3 regions of the Oharaeibacter diazotrophicus genome follow, and region 2 is predicted to be linked to each of the others. Evidence: predicted binding sites of a transcription regulator. Region 2 holds the regulator's gene; each other region holds the start of a gene.
The links. Region 2 encodes LexA, which represses DNA repair genes until DNA is damaged. Its sites were predicted from a motif close to TGTTCNNNNTGTGTTCNG; they were not measured.

Region 1 (6,907 bases), 260 kb from region 2:
GCCACCATCGACCACGTCACGACGAAGTCGCGTTGGCGGATCTCGCGGGCGAAGGCGGTGGCGATGATGCCGACCGGCAGCGCGAACATGGTGAAGCCGATCACCATGGTGATCCCGGCGAGCAGCTTGCCCGCCGGCGTCACCGGCACCGCGTCGCCGTAACCGACCGTGGTCAGCGTCGTCACCGCCCAGTACATCGCGCCGGGGATCGAGCCGAACACCGCCGGCTGCGCCTCGCGCTCCAGCGCGTGCATCAGCGTCGCCGTGGCGATGACGAGCCCGAGCATGATGATCGCCGAGGCGAGGATCGCCCGGCGTTCCGTCGCGATCGCAGCCGCCAGCGAACGCATGCCGGGCGAGTAGCGCGCCAACTTGAGGAAGCGCAGCAGCCGGAACGCCGCCGCGAAGGCGACGTCGTAGTGGCCGTAGGCGGCGCCGATCAGCGGCGGCAGGATCGCTGCGAGATCGACCAGCGCGAAGGGCTGCGCCGCGTAGCGCAGCCGTGCGCGCAGCGCGCCGAGCCGGCGCAGGTGCGGGTGGAGATCGGCCACCCAAAGCCTCAGGGCGTACTCGCCCACGAACAGCGCGACCGTGACCGCCTCGATCCACAGGAACACCGCGCCGTAACGCAGCGCAAGGTCCGGCACCGTCTCCAGCACCACCGCCGTGACGTTGCAGAGCACCAGGAGGATGATCGCCCAGTCGGCCAGCCGCGACGCCCGGTCGTCCGAGCTGCCGATCTCCAGGATCTCGAAGACGCGCCGTTTCACCCCGCCACCCCCAACCACCCGACATATGCCGGATTCCCGGCGACGGCGCGAGACCGGAAGGCCCCGGTGCGGATGGACTTTCGGAGATGCGGCGCATCCCCGCGCGTGGAGGGACGACCGGCCGTGGGGAATGAAGGTGAATGCCTCGGCGGGCGCATCCCCGAGCGCCGGGAGCCGAGGGCACCCGCTCGCCACACGCACCGCCGCGTCGGGAGGACAGGACCGATGCGCCCGCGCGCGCGACCTCCCGCGCGAGGCCGGCAGCGCCGCCTCGGCGCTCCCGACAAGCGACCGCGAAGCCCACGTGCGCCCTTTCACCCGTCACCCTTTCAGGGCGGGCGGCGGTACCGTCGCCTCCCACTTGACCCTCGTTCAGGCAGGGCGACGGCCGGCGCAACCTCCTACCCTACTCCGCGTGGGGGTGAGGCGATGCCGAACGCAGCGGAGGTAGGCGGCTCCAAGGCCGGCTTGTCGACGGCCCGAGGCCGGCGGGTGGGGTCGGTCGGCACTGCCTCCGCGCCTCCCGCATCCACAGCCGCGAATGAGCATCGAACCCCACGGCCGCGGAGGCCACCCCACCCCGGCGCTCCGCACCGACCCTCCCCACGAGGGGGAGGGTAGAGAAACGGCACCCCGCTCGCGACGACTGCCGGTCGGGCGGGAACTACCGCTCCGCTCGCGCACTTTGGACCCGCGCGCGGCGCGAGAACGGCGCAACGTCTTCTGCCGGAGTCGGCCCGGCCCTCCCCTCGGGGCGGAGACCCCGCGCGATCATCCTCGCGACGGCGGTTCCGCTTACCCGCCGTCAGGCCGCCAGCAGCGCCGCCTCGACCGCCGCGATCGCCTCGGCGGCCTTGCTGCCGTCGGGGCCGCCCGCCTGGGCCATGTCGGGACGACCGCCGCCGCCCTTGCCGCCGAGGGCCTCGGAGGCCGAGCGCACGAGGTCAACCGCGGAGATCCGCGCGACGAGGTCCTCGGTGACGCCGACGACAACGCCGGCCTTGCCGTCCTCGCCGAGGCCGACCATCACGACGACGCCCGAGCCGAGCGACTTCTTGCCCTCGTCGACCAGCCCCTTGAGATCCTTCGGCGCCACCCCCTCGGCGACCCGCGCCAGGAAGCGCACGCCGTTGATCTCGCGGATCTCGTCGGCGGCGCCACCACCGCCCATGGCGAGCTTCTTGCGCGCCTCGGCGAGTTCGCGCTCGAGCCGGCGGCGGTCCTCGACCAGCGTGGCGACGCGGTCGCCGACGTCTGCCACAGCCACCTTCAGCGTCGCGGCGACCTCCTTCAGCCGGCGCTCCTGCTCGGTGAGATGGGCGCGCGCGGCCTCGCCGGTCAGCGCCTCCAACCGGCGCACGCCGGCGGCGACCGCGGACTCCCCGACGATGTGGACGAGGCCGATCTCGCCGGTGCGGCCGACGTGGGTGCCGCCGCAGAGTTCGATCGAGTAGGCCTTGCCGGCCTTCTCGCCCTCCACCGCCGTGCCCATGGCGACGACGCGGACCTCCTCGCCGTACTTCTCGCCGAACAGCGCCATCGCGCCGGAGGCGATGGCGTCGTCGACCGCCATCAGCCGCGTCGTCACCGGCGCATCCTGCAGGATGATCCGGTTGGCGATGCGCTCGACCTCGCCGGCCTCGCCCTCGATCACGGGCTTGGGGTGCGAGAAGTCGAAGCGCAGCCGGTCCGGCGAGACCATCGACCCCTTCTGCGCCACATGCGTGCCGAGCACCTGGCGCAGCGCCTCGTGCAGCAGATGGGTGGCCGAGTGATTGGCGCGGATCTTTCCCCGGCGGCCGTGGTCGACCGTCAGTTCGACCGCGGTGCCGACCGCGAGCGTGCCCTCTTCCACCATGACGGTGTGGACGAACAGGCCGTCGGCCTTCTTCTGGACGTCGGTGACGCGGGCGCGCACGCCCGGGGCGGCGATCACGCCGGTGTCGCCGACCTGACCGCCGGACTCGCCGTAGAACGGCGTCTGGTTGACGATCACCGCACCGGTCTCGCCCGCCGCGAGCGCGGTCGCCTCGGCGCCCTCGCGCACCAGCGCGGCGACGACGCCCTCGGCCTTCTCGGTGTCGTAGCCGAGGAACTCGGTGGCGCCGACGCGCTCGCGCAGGGCGAACCAGACCGTCTCGGTCGCGGCCTCGCCAGAGCCGGCCCAGTTGGCGCGCGCCTCGGCACGCTGGCGCTCCATGGCGGCGCCGAAGCCGTCGGTGTCGACGTCGATGCCGCGCTGGCGCAGCGCGTCCTGGGTCAGATCGAGCGGGAAGCCGTAGGTGTCGTAGAGGCGGAACGCGGTCTCGCCGTCGAGCCGGCCGCCCGCGGTCAACCCGCCGGTCGCCTCCTCGAGCAGGCCGAGGCCGCGCGCCAGGGTGCGGCGGAACCGGGTCTCCTCGAGCTTCAGCGTCTCGGCGATCAGCGCCTCGGCGCGCGAGAGCTCGGGATAGGCGACGCCCATCTCGCGCACCAGCGCCGGGACGAGGCGGTGCATCAGCGGGTCGGCGGCGCCGAGCAGGTGGGCGTGGCGCATGGCGCGGCGCATGATGCGGCGCAGCACGTAGCCGCGGCCCTCGTTCGACGGCAGCACGCCGTCGGCGATCAGGAAGGCGGAGGCGCGCAGGTGGTCCGCGATGATGCGGTGGCTCGCCGTCGTCGCGCCCTCGGCGGGCACGCCGGTCGCCTCGACCGAGGCGCGGATCAGCGCCTTGAACAGGTCGATCTCGTAGTTGTTGTGGACGCCCTGCAGCACGGCGGCGACGCGCTCGAGCCCCATGCCGGTGTCGATCGACGGCCGCGGCAGCCCGACCCGCTCCTCGCGGGTCAGTTGCTCGTACTGCATGAACACGAGGTTCCAGATCTCGATGAAGCGGTCGCCGTCGGCGTCGGCCGAGCCGGGCGGACCGCCGGCGATGCCCTCGCCGTGGTCGAAGAAGATCTCCGAGCAGGGACCGCACGGGCCGGTGTCGCCCATGGCCCAGAAGTTGTCGGAGGTCGAGATCCGGATGATGCGGTCGTCCGAGAGCCCGGCGATCTTCTTCCAGAAGCCGGCCGCTTCCTCGTCCTCGGAATAGACGGTGACGAGCAGGCGCTGCTTCGGCAGTCCGAATTCCTTCGTGACGAGGTTCCAGGCCAGCTCGATCGCGCGCTCCTTGAAGTAGTCGCCGAACGAGAAGTTGCCGAGCATCTCGAAGAAGGTGTGATGGCGCGCGGTGTAGCCGACGTTGTCGAGGTCGTTGTGCTTGCCGCCGGCGCGCACGCACTTCTGCGCCGTCACCGCGGTCGAATAGGGCCGCTTCTCGAGCCCGGTGAAGACGTTCTTGAACTGCACCATGCCGGCGTTCGTGAACATCAGCGTCGGGTCGTTGCGCGGCACCAGCGGGCTCGAGGCCACCGGTTCGTGCCCGTTGCGGGCGAAATAGTCGATGAAGGTCGACCGGATCTCGTTGACGCCGCTCATGACCGCCCTGTCCACTCGCTCTCGGCCCGCCGTTCACCGGCGGTGCGCAATCCTCGTCGCCGCCGCCGTGCCGACCCGCCGGGTGCATCCCCGCGGTCCGCCGCCGCCCGCGCCCCAAGGGGACGGGACGGCCGGACCGGGCGGGAGGGCCCTCGTCGATCGGTCGCACGAACGGCAGGCGCCGCGGTCCGTCGAGGCCCGCGGCGCAACGTTCACGGCGTTTTATCCGTGGCGTTCCGGCCTGTCCAGGAGGACGAAGCGCACCGGGGCGCGGCCCGCCCCGGCGTTTCCGCCGGCCTTCAATCGAAGGTGGGCGGGGTACCCTCGGCGTCCGGCTCCGGCGTGCCCTGCATGATCGCGTTGGCGATCACGCCGGCGCTCTGGCGGATCGCCTGCTCGATCTCGTTGGCCGTCGCCGGGTTGTCCTTGAGGAACTGCTTGGCGTTCTCGCGGCCCTGGCCGAGGCGCTGGCTGTTGTAGGAGAACCAGGCGCCCGACTTCTCGACGATGCCGGCCTTGACGCCGAGGTCGACCAGTTCGCCGAGCTTGGAGACGCCCTCGCCGTACATGATGTCGAACTCGACCTCCTTGAACGGCGGGGCGAGCTTGTTCTTGACCACCTTGACGCGGGTCTGGTTGCCGACGATCTCGTCGCGCGCCTTGATCGCGCCGACGCGGCGGATGTCGAGGCGGACCGAGGCGTAGAACTTGAGCGCGTTGCCGCCCGTCGTCGTCTCCGGGCTGCCGAACATCACGCCGATCTTCATGCGGATCTGGTTGATGAAGATCACCATGGTCTTCGAGCGCGAGATCGACGCCGTCAGCTTGCGCAGCGCTTGGCTCATCAGGCGGGCCTGCATGCCGGGCAGGCTGTCGCCCATCTCGCCCTCGAGTTCGGCCTTCGGCGTCAGCGCCGCCACCGAGTCGACCACCAGCACGTCGATCGCGCCGGAGCGCACCAGCGTGTCGGTGATCTCGAGCGCCTGTTCGCCGGCGTCGGGCTGCGAGATCAGGAGGTCGTCGAGGTTGACGCCGAGCTTGCGGGCGTAGACCGGGTCGAGCGCGTGCTCGGCGTCGATGAAGGCGCAGACGCCGCCGCGCTTCTGCGCCTCGGCGACGGTGTGCAGGGCGAGCGTCGTCTTGCCCGAGGATTCCGGGCCGTAGATCTCGACGATGCGCCCGCGCGGCAGGCCGCCGACGCCGAGCGCGATGTCGAGGCCGAGCGAGCCGGTCGGGACCGTCTCCACTTCGACGGCCTGGCCCTGGCCGAGCCGCATGATCGAGCCCTTGCCGAAGGCGCGCTCGATCTGAGACAGGGCGGCGTCGAGCGCCTTGGTCTTGTCCATGGAGGTTCCTTCGACGAGGCGGAGCGTGTTCTGCGACATGTCCGATCCCTTATTCCACGAGCGGCGGCGGCTTTCAAACTCGGATCCAATGTACGCATTTTGTTCCTGTTTGCAAGCGTGACCTCAACCATCTGAATCAAAATGCGTTCCCGCGCCGTGTCCATGGAACGTTCCGGCAATTTCGGCACTCCGCCCGGCCGGTCCGCACCCTCGCGCCGGCGGCCCCGGTCCCGCGGATCCGCCGCGACTCGCCCCGGCGCCGCGTCCGCCTCGCCGCCCCGCCTTGACGCCGCGGCGCCGGCGCGGCATGTCCCTCGCCGTCCGGGCGCGCCGCCGCCCCGAGGGGCGACCTTGCGATGACCGACCATGCCTTCGATGCCGGCGCCGGCCCGCTCGTCTTCGTCGGCGGCTGCCACCGCGACGTCGTCGCCCGCACGCTCGACGCCTTCGAGCCCGCCACCTCCTGCCCCGGCGTGATCGCGGAACGCCCCGGCGGCGTCGCCCGCAACGTCGCCGTGCTGGTGGCGAGCGCGGGGCTACCCGTCGGCTTCGTCGGCCGCGTCGGCGACGATCCGGCCGGCCGCGCCCTCGCCGACGCCCTCGCCGCCGCCGGCATCGGCCCGGTCGAACTCCGCGTCGACGCGGACGCGCGCACCGGAACCTACGTGGCGGTTCACGGCGCGGACGGCGAACTCGTCGCGGGCGTCTCGGATCTTTCGATCTACGACCGCGTCACGCCGGCCGAGCTCGACGCCAGCCCGGCGCTCGCCGCCGCGGGGACCGTGTTCGCCGATGCCAACCTGCCGGTCGCCGCGCTCGCCGGGCTCGCGGCGCGCTTCGGCCCGCGCCTCGCCGTCGACGCGATATCGCGGGCGAAGGCGCCGCGACTCGCGGCCGTACTCGGCGCCGGCGCGCTCGTCTTCGTCAACCTGCCGTCGGCCGAGACGTTGGCCGGCCGGCCGCTGGCCGATCCCGCCGCGGCCGCCGCCGCGCTCGCCGGGCTCGGCGCCCGCCGCGCCGTCGTCACCGGCGGCGCACGGCCGGTCGCGGTGCTCGACGGCGGCACGGTGACGCTGCGCCCGGTGCCGGCCTGCCCGGTCGTCGACGTCACCGGCGCCGGCGACGCGCTCTCGGCCGGCACCCTCGCCGCCCTCGCCCACGGCCGCCCGCTCGCCGACGCGGTCGACGTCGGCATTGCCGCCGCCCGCGCCGCGCTCGCCGGTGCGGGCGCCCTCGCCCGCCTGCCCGCCGACGTCGTCGCCGCCCTCGCCCCCTCCCTCGAAGGAGCCCGCCCATGAACCCGCTGCTGACGCCCACCGCAGAGGTCG
Region 2 (6,907 bases):
CGTACTGGAGGTCGGTCTCGTAACCGGCCGCCTGGAACTCCTTCACCATGTTGTCGCCGTCCGCGATCCAGCGCGCGGAGGACTTGGTCGGCATCGAGATGCCGATGGTGCCCTTGTCCGCGGCGGCGGCCGGGCCGACGAAGGCGGCGACGCCGATGGCGAACGCGGTCAGCATGGAAGCGATCAGTTTCAAGGTCTCTCTCCCTCGGTCTTCGGACGGAGGAGCCGCCCGAGCCGCACCCGTCGCGGGGCGCGGCGGGCCGGCCGCCGGCGTCTCACTCCCCGGAGGCGGCGGACGGACGGGCTGCGTCGGTCCGTGCCCGTGGCACGGCGCTTCGACGGTCCCGCATTCGGCCGGCATCCTCCTCCAACCCGCCCGGCGATCCCACCGCCGGAAACGAGCCCGCGCACATTAGGGCCCCACAGCTATAACCGTCTAATGACGTTTCACGCCGTTGCCATAGCCGATCCGGCATGTATAGCTCACGTCATGGAAACGTCCCCTCCCCGTCCGCCGCGCACCGCGGACAAGTCCCCCGGCCGCCGCGTCGCGGCCACGCCACCCGGTGACCGGCTGCTGCGCAGCGGCCTCAAGGTCAAGCACCTGCTCCTGCTCGTCGCCCTCGACGACCACCGCAAGCTGCACCGCGCCGCCGAAGCCATGAACCTCAGCCAGCCCGCCGCCTCCAAGATGCTCGGCGAGATCGAGAAGATGGTCGGCGCGGCCATGTTCGAGCGGCTGCCGCGCGGCATAGAGCCGACCCGCTACGGCGAGGCGCTGATCCGGCGCTCGCGCACCGTGCTCGCCGAACTCGGTCAGGCCGGCACCGAGATCACCGCGCTCCGCGTCGGCGAGGGCGGCGCGGTCGCGATCGGCACCGTGATGTCGCCCGCGGCCGAGATCATGGTCGACGCGATCGAGCGGGTGCGCGCCCGCATGCCGCGCGTCCAGATCACGGTCCAGGTCGACACCAGCGACGTGCTCGCCGGCCATCTCACCGCCTCCCGGCTCGACTTCATGATCGGGCGCATCCCGCCCGGCGTCGATCCATCGCCCTTCGTCTACCGCGAGATCCGCGAGGAAACGGCGGCGCTCCTCGTCCGTGCCGAGCATCCGCTCGCCGGCCGCGCGGCCGTCCGCCCGGAGGACCTCTACGACCGCGACTGGGTCATGCAGGCGCGCGGTTCGCTGCTGCGGCGCAGCCTCGAGGCGCTCCTGCGCCGCCACGGCGTGCCGCCGCCGGTCAGGGTGATCGACACCCCGTCGGTGATGATGGCGACGCTCCTCGTCGCCAGGACCGATTCGATCCTGCCGGTCGCCGAGCCGGTCGCCGACCTCTTCCTCGCCGCCGGCCGATTCGTGAAGCTCTCGCTCACCGAGAAGCTCACCGTCGAGCCCTACGGCCTGATCCGCATCGCCGGCCGGCCGCTCTCGCCGGCCGCAGCCGCCTTCTACGCAACGCTCGAGGACCTCGTCTGGGGCCTTCCCGCGCCGGTCGAGGGCGAACCCGCGGCCTGAGCGCCGCTCGCGGCGGTCGGATCGGCCGCCGCCGCGACGGCGATCAGTAGCGCCGCATCAGCGCGACCAGCCGGCCCTGGATGCGGACGCGGTCGGGCCCGAAGATGCGGGTCTCGTAGGCGGGATTGGCGGCCTCGAGGGCGATCGAGGCGCCCTTCTTGCGCAGACGCTTCAGCGTCGCCTCCTCGTCGTCGACCAGCGCGACCACGATGTCGCCGGTGTCGGCGGAGTCCGAGCGCTTGATGACGACGGTGTCGCCGTCGAGGATGCCGGCCTCGATCATCGAATCGCCGCGGACCTCGAGAGCGAAATGCTCGCCGAGGGCGACGAGGTCGATCGGGACGTGGATGGTGTGGGAGTGGTTCTGGATCGCCGAGATCGGCACGCCCGCCGCGATCCGCCCCATCACCGGCACCGGCATGGTGTCACGGCTCTCGGGCGCCGGCTCCGGCGCGGGCACGGCCCTCGGACGGCCGAGATTGCCCTCGATCACGCTCGGCGCGAAGCCGCGCCGCGGCCGTCCCGGCCCGGGCTGGACGCTGTCCGGCAGCTTGATGACCTCGAGTGCGCGCGCCCGGTTCGGCAGGCGCCGGATGAAGCCGCGCTCCTCGAGCGCGGTGATCAGGCGATGGATGCCCGACTTCGACTTCAGGTCCAGAGCGTCCTTCATCTCGTCGAAGGACGGCGGAACGCCGGACTCCTTGAGCCGCTCGTGGATGAACATCAGAAGTTCGAGCTGCTTGCGCGTCAGCATCGGGACCCCCTGGCCGGAGCGCCGAAATCGGAACGGCCCGAGTGCCGCGCGATTCGGTACAAAACACGAACACAGTTAACATGTTCCGTGTGTGTTCCGCAAGAGCCGGTGTCCGTCGTTCCAGATCCTATCCGATGGCGCGGCCCGCTTTCGACCCTCGACCCGCGATCGACGGGTGCGAAGCGTCACGCCGCGGGGACGCCGGTTCGTGGCCGGAGCGCGCTTCAGTCGGCCTGACGCAGCCCCGTGGCCGTCACCAGCCGGGACGCGTCGCGCACCGTCGGGCGTGCGTCGGCGGCGACGGCGACGCGGGCGCGGACGGGGGACTGCGCCGGGTGGCGGTGCGCCGGCGGGGCGGAGGGAATCGCGGCGGGCGCTTCCATGTGGGCGTCGATCAGGCAGTCGACGAAGCGGCGGGCGAGCTTGAAGTCGGTCGAACTCGGTCCGAGCACGGCGGCGACGCGGCTAACGTGGCGGGTGATGTCGGGACGCAGCAGACGCAGCCGCCCGACGGCGACGTGCGGGGCGGCGACGTGGTCGGGCAGGAGGCCGATGTTGCGCCCCGACAGGATCAGCGTCGTCTGGGCGTGGGCGCCGTGGCCGATGTCGCCGCGCGTGGCGGCGTTGCGGGTGCGCTCCGGATGGAAATACTCGTGGTGGCCGCGGTTGGCGTAGCTGGCGGCGTCGATGTCGGCCCGCGAGATGTTGTCGTCGGGCACGGCGAACAGCGGATGGCCCGCGGCACAGTAGAAGTGCGATTCCTCGTCGAACAGGTGCTCGAAGGTGAGCTGGCCGAAGTGGTCGTTGACGAGGCCGATGCCGACGTGGACCAACCCGTCGGCGACCCTGCCGGTCATCTGGAAACCCAGCATGATCTCCATGCGGTAGCGGATCTGCGGGTAGTAGTCCGAGAAGCGGGCGATCGCCTCGGCGATGCGGGCGCGGGGATTGTCGACCACGTGGTCCTGAATGCCGATGACGAGCTCGTGGCCGGCGCCGTCGTGCAGGTTCGAGGCCCGTTTCCTGAAGGTCTCGACCGAGGAGAACAGCTCCTTGGCCGCCTCGTAGACGATCTCGCCCTCCGGGAACAGCTTGAAACCGCGCGGCCCGCGCTGGCACAGCCGCGCGCCGAGACGGATCTCGAGCGACTTCAGGTACTCGCTCAGCATCGACTGCGACAGGTTCAGCGTCGCCTGGGCGGCGGTGAAGCTGCCCTCCTCGACGATCGTGCAGAAGCAGCGCAGCAGCTTCAGGTCGATGTCGTGGATCTGCGTCAGGTTCGACATGGCGGGCGTTCCTGATCTCCACGACCGCCGTCGGGGGCACGGACGGTCGGAATACGGAAAACTACGCAACCGGCGTGCCAGTCATGTTGCATCGCAAGAGATGCGGAGTCCGAGCGCCGTACCGCGGCGCGGCGAGATCGGTCGGCGGAAGGCCGACACCCGCGACAAACATTTGTTCTACAACGATCTTTTCGGCCGGCCGCGTGCCATCGCCGCACCCGGCCCATTCGGCGCCGACCGCCGGCGTCGGCTCGTGCCGGGCATGCCGCCCGGGGACCGGGCTGCGGATCTTTCGTCCAAAAATCAAGCCGTTGCCCAATTCGTCAGCCTCGCCCTCCCCGATCGGAGCTTTGCCCATTGCCGATGGAAGCCGTTGTTGCACTGCGGTTGACTGGTCCCGAGGCGCCCACCCCGGACCGTCGCCAACCGCCACGAGGCCGCGATGCCCAAGCCGTTCCACCTCGCCTGGTTCATGAACTTCTCGGTCGACGAATGGAACGCGCCCTTCTCGGCCGGCGGCGATCCCTGGACCGGCGAGTTCTACATCGACATGGCCAAGGCGATGGAGCGGGCCTGCTTCGACTACATCATGATCGAAGACACGCTGATGATCGCCGACGCCTACGGCGACTCGATGGAGGCCTATCTCAAGTACGCCCTGATGGGCCCCAAGGGCGACCCCGCGCCGTTGGCGGCGATGATCGCCAACCACACCTCGAAGCTCGGGGTGGTGGCGACGCTCTCCACCATGGCCTACCCGCCCTTCATGCTGGCGCGGCTGTGCTCCACCCTCGACAGCATCGCGCAGGGCCGCTTCGGCTGGAACATCGTCACCACCGGCGAGAACCACGCCGCGCGCAACTTCGGCATGGACGAACTGCCGCCGCGCCAGATGCGCTACGACATGGCCGACGAATACGTCGCCCTGGTCAAGCAGCTGTGGGACAGCTGGTCGCCGGGCGCCGTGGTGCGCGACCGCGCGACCGACACCTACGTCGACCATGCCAAAGTGAAGCCGATCGACTTCGAGGGGCGGTTCTACAAGTGCCGCGGGCCGCTCAACTGCGTGCGCTCGCCGCAGGGCCGGCCGACCTTCGTCCAGGCCGGCGGCTCGCCGCGCGGGCGCCAGTTCGCCGCCGAGACGGCCGACAGCATCATCGCCGCCGCCTCCGGCACCAAGGCGATGAAGGAATACCGCGACGACATCCGCCGCCGCGCCGCCGAGGCCGGCCGCGACCCCGACGACATCAAGGTGTTCTTCATCGTCACCCCGGTGCTGGCCGAGACCGAGGCGATGGCGAAGGAGAAGCTCGCCTTCTACACCTCGACCGAGGCGTTCATGGTCAAGGTGCTCGCCCAGATCAGCTCGGTCACCGACATCGACTTCTCGCGCTTCTCGCTCGACGAGGAGCTGCCGCGGATGACCACCAACGGCGAACAGGGCTCGCTCGAGGCCTTCGCCCAGTGGGGCACCGGCAAGACGCTGCGCCAGCTGGTCGCCGACCGCGCCACCCGCGGCCTCGACGGCATCGTCGGCACGCCGGCGGCGGTCGCGCGCCGCCTCGGCGAGGTCATGGAGGAAGTCGGCGGCGACGGCTTCCTGATCACCTCGCCGTTCCAGAAGGTGTCGCGCCAGTACGTCACCGAGATCTGCGAGGGCCTGGTGCCCGAGCTGCAGCGCCTCGGCCTCGCGCGCACCTCCTACGGCGACGCGCCGATGCACCTGCGCGACCGCCTGCGCGAGTTTTGAACCCTCCCCGCCCGGCTTCCGCCCGCCCCGTTCACCGCCCCTCGTCGAGGACGATCCGATGCCCAAGCGCTTCCACCTCGGTTGGTTCATGAACTTCGCCGTCGACGAATGGAACAAGCCCTTCGCCGCCGGCGGCCGGCCCTGGGACGGCGGCTTCTACGTCGACATGGCCAAGTCCATGGAGCGGGCGTGCTTCGACTACATCATGCTCGAGGACACGCTGATGATCTCGGAGGCCTACGGTCACTCGACCGAGGCCTATCTCAAGTATTCGATCATGGGTCCGAAGGGCGACCCCTCGCCGATGGCCGCCCTGATCGCCGCGGCCACCACCAAGCTCGGCGTGGTCGCGACCATGTCGACCATGGCCTACCCGCCCTACATGCTGGCCCGCCTCTGCGCCACGCTCGACAACATCGCCGGCGGCCGCTTCGGCTGGAACATCGTCACCTCCGGCGAGAATCTCGCCGCCATGAACTTCGGCATGGACGAGCTGCCGCCGCGCCAGAACCGCTACGACATGGCCGACGAATACGTCGACCTCGTCCAGCAGCTCTGGCGGAGCTGGGACCGGGACGCCGTGGTGCTCGACCACGCCACCGACACCTACGCCGACCACACCAAGGTTCGGCCGATCGACTTCGAGGGCAAGTACTACAAGTGCCGCGGCCCGCTGAACTGCGTGCCCCCGGTGCAGCCGGGCCGCCCGGCCTTCGTGCAGGCCGGCGGCTCGCCGCGCGGGCGCCAGTTCGCCGCCGAGACCGCCGACAGCATCATCGCGCCGTCCTCCGGCGTCGCCGGCATCAAGGCCTACCGCGACGACGTCCGCGCCCGCGCCATGGCCGCCGGCCGCGACCCGGACGAGATCAAGGTGCTGTTCGTGGTCGCCCCGGTGCTGGGCGAGACCGAGGAGGAGGCCAAGGCGAAGTTCGCCCGCATCTCGGCGGCGCCGAGCTACATCCCGAAGGTGCTCGCCTCGATCAGCTCGATCACCGACATCGACTTCTCCAAGTTCGACCTCGACGCCGAGCTGCCGCACCTCACCACCAACGGCGAGCAGGGCTCCCTCGACGCCTTCGCCCAGTGGGGATCCGGCAAGACGCTGCGCCAGATCTGCATGGAGCAGGTCTCCCGCGGCCTCGACGGCCTCGTCGGCACGCCGGACCAGGTCGCCGACCGCATGGGCGAGATCATGGAGGAGGTCGGCGGCGACGGCTTCCTGATCACCCGCCCGTTCACCACCAACATCAGCCGCCAGTACATCCTCGAAATCTGCGAGGGCCTCGTGCCGGCGCTGCAGCGCCGCGGGCTGACGCGGACCGAATACACCAAGTCGACGCTGCGCGAGACCCTGAGGGAATTCTGAGCGCCCTTCCCCGCCCACTCGGAGACACGGTCATGGCCTATGCCGATCACGTCCACGACATGCCCCCCGCCGGATCCGCGTCGCCGGTGGGAACGGACATCTTCGCCGTGCCCACGGTCGACCGGCAGGCCTACCGCGGCGGCATGGCCCGCCTCGCCGCGGCGGTGAACATCGTCACCGGGGCCGGCGACGACGGCTGGGTCGGTCTGACCGCGTCGGCGGTGACGTCGGT
Region 3 (6,907 bases), 760 kb from region 2:
CGCCGAGGTGACGGGCGTCGGTCTTCTGGGCGTAGACCGACTTCCAGCGGTCCATCAGCGCCTCGCGGCCCTCGTAGACGACGCCCTCGATGTCGGAGACCCAGACGTTCTCGCGCCTGACGCCGAGCGAGACCAGGAGGTTGAGGCAGGCGAGCGCCGCCGCGCCGGCACCCGAGGCGACCACCTTGATCTGCGACAGCGCCTTTCCGGAGAGTTCCATGGCGTTGACCACCGCGGCGGCCACGATGATCGCCGTGCCGTGCTGGTCGTCGTGGAACACCGGGATGTGCATCATCTCGCGCAGCCGGGCCTCGACCTCGAAGCACTCCGGCGCCTTGATGTCCTCGAGGTTGATGCCGCCGAAGGTCGGCTCCAGGGCCGAGACCACGTCGACGACCCGGTCCACCGTCGCGGCGTCGATCTCGATGTCGAAGACGTCGATGCCGGCGAACTTCTTGAACAGGACCGCCTTGCCCTCCATCACCGGCTTGGAGGCGAGCGGGCCGATGTTGCCGAGGCCGAGCACGGCGGTGCCGTTCGACACCACCGCCACGAGGTTCTGCCGCGCCGTGTAGTCGGCGGCGCGGGCGGGATCGGCGGCGATCGCGAGGCAGGGTGCGGCGACGCCCGGGGAATAGGCGAGCGCGAGGTCGCGCTGGTTGCCGAGCGGCTTGGTGGCACGGATCTCCAGCTTGCCCGGCCGGGGCTCGCGGTGGAAATACAGCGCCGCCTCGTCGAGTTCGGACCCCACCAGCCGCTTCTCGGTCATCGCGATCTCCTCCTCGACCGGTTTTTTCCCCTGATACCACAGGGCCGACGACGCGAAAGAGTCGGAGTTCCACATCGAACCGATTGAGAGGCCCGCCGCGGCGAGCGCCGGCGGCGCCTCACCCGCGCCCGTGCAACCCGGTCAGCAGTCCGACGGGCACGCGCAGCGCCGCGAGCGTGCGCGACAGGCCGCGGCGCAGGCCGGCGACGGCGCCCCGGCGCCGCGTCGATCCGTCGGCGGGGCGGACCACGGCGGCGCGGCTGCGCAGGCGCACCACACGGCCGCGGCCGATCCTGAGCACGAGGTCGACGTCCTCGAGCGCCGGCAGCGGCCGGTGGCCGCCGAGGCGGCGATAATGTTCGCGCGCGATCAGCACGCCCTGCGCCCGGTCCGGCAGGCCGGTAAGCCGGCTCGCCATGCCGGCGAAGAATTCGCGCAGCCGCGCGCCGGCGGTGACGTCGTCGAGGGCGAAGCTGAAGACGGCCGCGACCGAGCCGGCGCGGCCGCCGCGCACCGTGCGCTCGACGAAGGTGGCGACCTCGACCTCCCAGCGCGGATCGAGCACGACCCCGGGTTCCAGGAACAAGAGCCACTCGCCCCGGCTCGACGCCGCCGCCCCGGCCGCGAGACGCTCGGACAGGGGTCCCGGCCGCTCCACGAGCACGCATCCGGTGACGTCGGCGACGCGGCGGGTGTCGTCGCGCGAGCCGCCGTCGACCACGACGACCTCGCGCACGGTACCGTCGGCCGCCGCCGGCACCAGCGAGGCCAGCGTCAGCGCCAGCGGTTCCTCGTGGTCGAGGGTGGGGATCACCACGGAGAGCATCCGGTCTCTATCCGGGTTTCGGGCGGAATATTCAAGCCGTTCCATCGTTTCCGCCGCACGCGTCGCGATCCCGGCGCGTCCGGACGGGTGTTCGGGTGGGGGAACGAATTCGTTCTTGATCCGTTCGCAAATCGGGGTAGGATCAAATCATGAACGCAATGTTCGCCACCCGCCAGATCGCCAAGCAAGCTCCGGGGCAGGTCCGCGGGCGAGTCCCCGAGCCGGTCCCCGGGCGACCTTCCGGGCGAGCCCCCGCAGAAGCCCCTCCCGAAGCTCTCCGAGACGCCGCGATGCAGCCCCTCGTGCAAGCCGTGAAGGCCTCCGTCCCGGCCCGCCCGCGGGCCCTCCCCCGTCCCGACGTCGTGCCCGGCGGACCCGGCGACGACGTCCACGCCGACGGTCTCGGCGGCACGGCCGTGGCGGCCGAGCGCCGCCGCGGCCGCGGCGCCGGCGTCAACCCGACCGCCCGCTTCGAGCCGACGTCGGCGACGGCGTTCGACGACGGCTGGGGCTCGGCCGACGATCTGCCGCCGCTGAAGACCACGGTCCAGGTCGAGCGGGCGCGCACCATCGTCACCCGCAACGACAGTCCGGACATCTCGTTCGACCGCTCGATCAACCCCTACCGCGGCTGCGAGCACGGCTGCGCCTACTGCTTCGCCCGGCCGACCCACGCCTACATGGGGCTGTCGCCCGGTCTCGACTTCGAGACGAAGCTGTTCGTCAAGCCGAACGCGGCGGAGCTGCTCGAGCGCGAGCTCGGCGCGCCGTCCTATCAGCCGCGCACCATCGCCATGGGCACCAACACCGATCCCTACCAGCCGATCGAGCGCGAACACCGGATCACCCGGGCGGTGCTCGAGGTGCTGGCGAAGACCGGCCACCCCGTCGGCATCGTCACCAAGTCGGCGCTGGTGACGCGCGACATCGACATCCTCGCGCCGATGGCCGAGCGCGGCCTCGCCAAGGTGGCGATCTCGGTGACGACGCTCGACCGCCGCACCGCGCGGGCGATGGAGCCGCGCGCCGCCTCGCCGGAGAAGCGCCTGGAGGCGATCCGCCAGCTCGCCGCCGCCGGCATCCCGACCGGGGTGATGGTGGCGCCGGTGGTGCCGGTGGTCACCGATTCCGAGATCGAGCGCATCCTCGACGCCGCCGCCGCCGCGGGCGCCACGGAGGCCGGCTACGTGCTGCTGCGCCTGCCGCTCGAGGTGTCGGAGATCTTCCGCGACTTCCTGCTGCGCGCCTTCCCGGACCGGTTCCGACACGTCATGAACGTGCTCCGGGCGATGCGCGGCGGCAAGGACTACGACGCCGAATGGGGCAAGCGCATGCGCGGCACCGGCCCCTACGCTTGGCAGATCGGCCGCCGCTTCGAGATCGCGGCCAAGCGGCTCGGCCTCAACAAGACGCGCGCCCGGCTCACCACCGAGCATTTCCGCAAGCCGGCCAACGGCGGCGTCCAGCTCAGCCTGTTCTGATCCGCGTCGGCGCCGGACCGTAAGGCGGATTCGGGGAGGCGCGGCGGTGCGGTGCATCCCCGGTTCCGCCGCGACCTTCCGCGGATCGGCGCGTGGGGAGTGTACCGGATGCGAACCGGCCGACTTGCAATCGCGCGCGAACACGCCTACGTGATCGGGCGTCGGCAGGGTGCGAACGCGTCGCCGACACGGGGAAGCGGATCTTCTCGCATCGTTGCCGACCGGCTGGTGGAAACCATGCTCCGAACGACGACCGTATCGATCACGGGGAAAACGTGGTGCCGAATGCACCGCGTCGACGCTCTCTGACCGGCCACGGGGCGACGTGGCCACGCCACTTCACCCACGCGACCTCCACGAGTTCCCCGATGTCTCCCTCTCCGCGCTCCCGACTCCTCGAGCGGACGACCATGCGCCGAACGCGCTGTCGATGCCGTGCATCCCGATGACGGCACCTTGCGTTTGACCATCCGATCAAAGACCGGCTCCGAGCCGGCAGGCGTTCGAGGATGACTCCCGACATGTTCGACAACTACCTCGTCGAAGTCCACGACAACCCGGTCGGCATCCTGGTCCGGGAAGGCCGCCACTTCGCCTTCCATGCGCTCGAGGACAGCGTCAAGGATCTCGAGGGCCAGGTGTTCCCCGACGCCTTCGCCGCCGAGCGCGCCGCCCGCAAGCACCTCGACGCCCGCCGGCAGCAGCGTCAGGCCTGAAGAAGCGCGATTTAGCGTCCCGGCCGCCCTTCGGCGCCGGGATCGCTGTTTCTCCGGATCGGATCGGTAGGTCTCACGCCGGACTTGTGCACCTTGCCGGATCAGCCGAAACGGGCGGCCACCAGATAGGCGACGGTCGCGGTCACCGCGGTGAGCAGCGTGCCCCAGGCGATGTCGACCACCACGATCGTGCTCGACCAGTTGCGCAAGGTCGCGAGGTTGGTGACGTCGTAGGTGCCGTAGCACAGCATCCCGAGCAGGCCGCCGTAGAGCGCCGCGGTCGTCCAGTTCGACGACGACAGCGCCGGGTTGACCGCGAACACCACCACACCCGCCACGTAGATCAGGTAGAAGGCAGCGGCCGGTCCGACCAGCGGCCGTTCGAGCAGCAGCGCGCCGATCTCGCGCCGGTAGATGTCGCGGGCGATCACCGACAGCCACAACAGGTCGACCGCCAGGAAGGTGCCGACACCGGCGAGGTAGGCTGCGACGAGGCGCGTCATGGGCGGGGTCTCTCGGGCTCTGTCGTCCGGCCTCGCGGATGCGCCGGCTTCCGTCCGACCTTACGCGCACGGGGCCGCTTCGGATCTATCCGCGGCCCCCGCGCCCGAGGGTTTTCACGGCCCCGTGCCCCCTTGCGCGGCTCCGCGAACTCCCCTAGAACCCGAGCCCGTGAGGCCACGTGGCGGAGTGGTTACGCAGCGGATTGCAAATCCGTGCACGGGGGTTCGATTCCCTCCGTGGCCTCCAGTTTCCCCGGTATCTCGGAAAACGCCCGAACGTAGACACGCCCTCAGCGCGCGTCGATCTCGATCGCGTTCGTCGTCATGGGGCGGTTCCGGAACGCCGGCGTGTTTGCACAGTTCACGAGGATCCTGGCGGCGGGATGGACGATCCCCGGCCACAGCGGACGCAGCGTCACCGCGAGTGTCGCTCTGCCGCCGGCGGGTACTGCGAAAGTCGGCGAGTTGGCGGCGGCGCCGAGTTTCCACTTCAACTCGGCACTGTAACGGCCGTAGTCGAACGGGTCCGCGGTCCGGCTGAAGCCGACGAGACGGCAGCCGACGGCGTCGCGGAACCCGGTGTTGCGCACATCGAGGCCGACGGTGCGGCTGGTGCCATAGGGAATCCGCACGGGGTTGGAGATCTTCGGGAACGACGCCTCCAGTGTCGTCGTCGGGCTGGTCGTCCGGGAGACGACGTGATACCGCGCCGTCAAACGGGCGGAGCCGGCCCGCACGGTCACCGGTACGGCGGTGGTAGCAACCGCCGGCCCCGCGATCACCGACGAACCCAGCAGGGCCCAGCCGGCCGTGGCGTTGGACCCGAGTTCGGCGGCCGGAAGGGTCGCGGTCCGCGAGAAAGCCGAACCGAGATAGTGGCCTTGGGGGCCGAGGTGGACGTTCGTCGTCGTGATCGTTACCGGCTTCTGCGCGGTGTTGATCGCCAGGAACCGCGCGCCGACGAAACCGATGCCGGCTTCGATCACGTCGTCCACGATTGTTCGCTCGAGGGAATGGTCGGGCAGCAGGGCCACGCCGCCCTTCGGGCCGGTGTTGCGGACGGCGAGGGCGAAGTAGCTGTCGGTGCCGGCGTAGGACAGCGCGGTCGAAACGCGCAGCACGTAGGTGCGGCCGGCGACGAGATTGTAAGGAACGAAAGGCAGCTGTTGCATCGGCCCACCGGCCTTGCCGAGCCGCTTAAGGCCGCGGATCGACGTGCCGGCGAACAGCTCGAGCTGCAGCGAGGAGCGATAGGCGTCGTCCTCCGGGATCAGCGCGAACAGGTGGATGCCGGTCTTTTCGGCCTTGTAGCTGTACCAGACGCTGAACTGGCCGGGGCTTTCGACGCTGAACGAGGGTTCACCGAGTTCGATCGTGGCGTCGACCAGCGAGCCTTGGATCATCTCGGCATTGCCGGATGCGGCGAGGTCCGCCGGCGAGATCTGAATCCTCTTGGCGAACATGTCGTTGACCGGAGCGGCCAATGCGCCGGCCTGCATCAGAAAGAATGCCGCACACATTCCAAACGAAAGGCGCATCGTCGACGTCCCCCGTGCAATGCCCGATGCGCCCGGCGCGATCGGAACGCGACGCACGGTCGCCGACGGCCGGTGCCGAGGCATGCGCGGTCCGGGCGAGAGTAACCGGGTTCACGACGTGACGTAAACGGCCAATCCGAGCGCTCGCCCCGCCTCCCGCCCCTACCCCAGCCGCGAAAGCGCGGGAAACGTCTCCAGCAGCCAGAACGAGATGCGCTGCATGCCGCCGGTGAGGAACAGGAGACCGGTGGCGACGAGGACGCCGCCCATGACCTTTTCGACCTTGTCGAAATGCGCCCGGAAGCGGCGCAGGAAGGCGACGAAGGGGCCGGCGAACAGCGCGGCGACGACGAAGGGGATGCCGAGGCCGGCGGAGTAGACCGCGAGCAGGATCGCGCCCTCGCCCACCGTGTCGCGGGCGCCGGCGACGGCGAGGATGCCGGACAGGATCGGGCCGATGCAGGGCGTCCAGCCGAAGGCGAAGGCGAGGCCCATGGCGTAGGCGCCGGCCGGGCCGGCCTTGGCGCCGGCGGCGTGGAAGCGGGCCTCGCGGTAGAGCAGCGCGATGCGGAACACGCCGAGGAAATGCAGGCCCATCACGATGATGACGACGCCGGCGACCAGCGACAACTCGTAGGACCAGCGGATCAGCAACTGCCCCAGCACCGAGGCGGTGGCGCCGAGCGCGACGAACACCGTGGAGAAGCCGAGCACGAAGGCGAGCGCGACGCCGACCACCCGGGCCCGCCCGACCCGCGATTCGGCGCCGGCGCCGGTCAGTTCCTCGATCGAGGCGCCGGCGAGGAAGCCGAGATAGGGCGGCACCAGCGGCAGCACGCAGGGGCTGAGGAAGGAGATCAGCCCGGCGGTGAGGGCGGCGAGGAGGGTGACGTCGGCGTGCATCGGCGGGGCCCCGGACCGGATCGAGGCCGCGGGCATAGCACGTTCGCGGCCGCGGCGGACTTAAGCGGAAATGCGGGCCGGCGTCGAGGCGGGCGGGCGGCACCGGCCATCAACATCCCGTCATGCCCGGCGGGCCGGATGCGGCAGCACGGCCGACCGCCGCGACGCGCC

Region 1: recA (recombinase RecA) is a predicted target of LexA. The motif match lies at 5,669-5,686, and genes of this name have one in related genera.
Region 3: EDD54_RS02845 (PA0069 family radical SAM protein) is a predicted target of LexA. The motif match lies at 1,734-1,751, and genes of this name have one in related genera.

What each region holds. Positions count from the first base shown of each region.
Region 1 is NZ_SNXY01000006.1:1,584,537-1,591,443, forward strand. It holds gene EDD54_RS07485 (cyclic nucleotide-gated ion channel) at 1-770, opposite strand, end outside; gene alaS (alanine--tRNA ligase) at 1,576-4,233, opposite strand; gene recA (recombinase RecA) at 4,533-5,618, opposite strand; gene EDD54_RS07500 (PfkB family carbohydrate kinase) at 5,936-6,877, shown strand; gene EDD54_RS07505 (pseudouridine-5'-phosphate glycosidase) at 6,874-6,907, shown strand, end outside.
Region 2 is NZ_SNXY01000006.1:1,323,100-1,330,006, forward strand. It holds gene chvE (multiple monosaccharide ABC transporter substrate-binding protein) at 1-175, opposite strand, end outside; gene EDD54_RS06260 (LysR family transcriptional regulator) at 491-1,519, shown strand; gene lexA (transcriptional repressor LexA) at 1,563-2,273, opposite strand; gene EDD54_RS06270 (LysR family transcriptional regulator) at 2,498-3,559, opposite strand; gene EDD54_RS06275 (NtaA/DmoA family FMN-dependent monooxygenase) at 4,002-5,309, shown strand; gene EDD54_RS06280 (NtaA/DmoA family FMN-dependent monooxygenase) at 5,368-6,675, shown strand; gene EDD54_RS06285 (flavin reductase family protein) at 6,708-6,907, shown strand, end outside.
Region 3 is NZ_SNXY01000006.1:562,155-569,061, reverse strand. It holds gene EDD54_RS02855 (NADP-dependent malic enzyme) at 1-769, opposite strand, end outside; gene EDD54_RS02850 (glycosyltransferase) at 888-1,595, opposite strand; gene EDD54_RS02845 (PA0069 family radical SAM protein) at 1,886-3,076, shown strand; gene EDD54_RS02840 (hypothetical protein) at 3,598-3,792, shown strand; gene EDD54_RS02835 (DUF2177 family protein) at 3,894-4,295, opposite strand; tRNA gene EDD54_RS02830 (tRNA-Cys) at 4,469-4,542, shown strand; gene EDD54_RS02825 (hypothetical protein) at 4,586-5,833, opposite strand; gene EDD54_RS02820 (cytochrome c biogenesis CcdA family protein) at 5,996-6,736, opposite strand.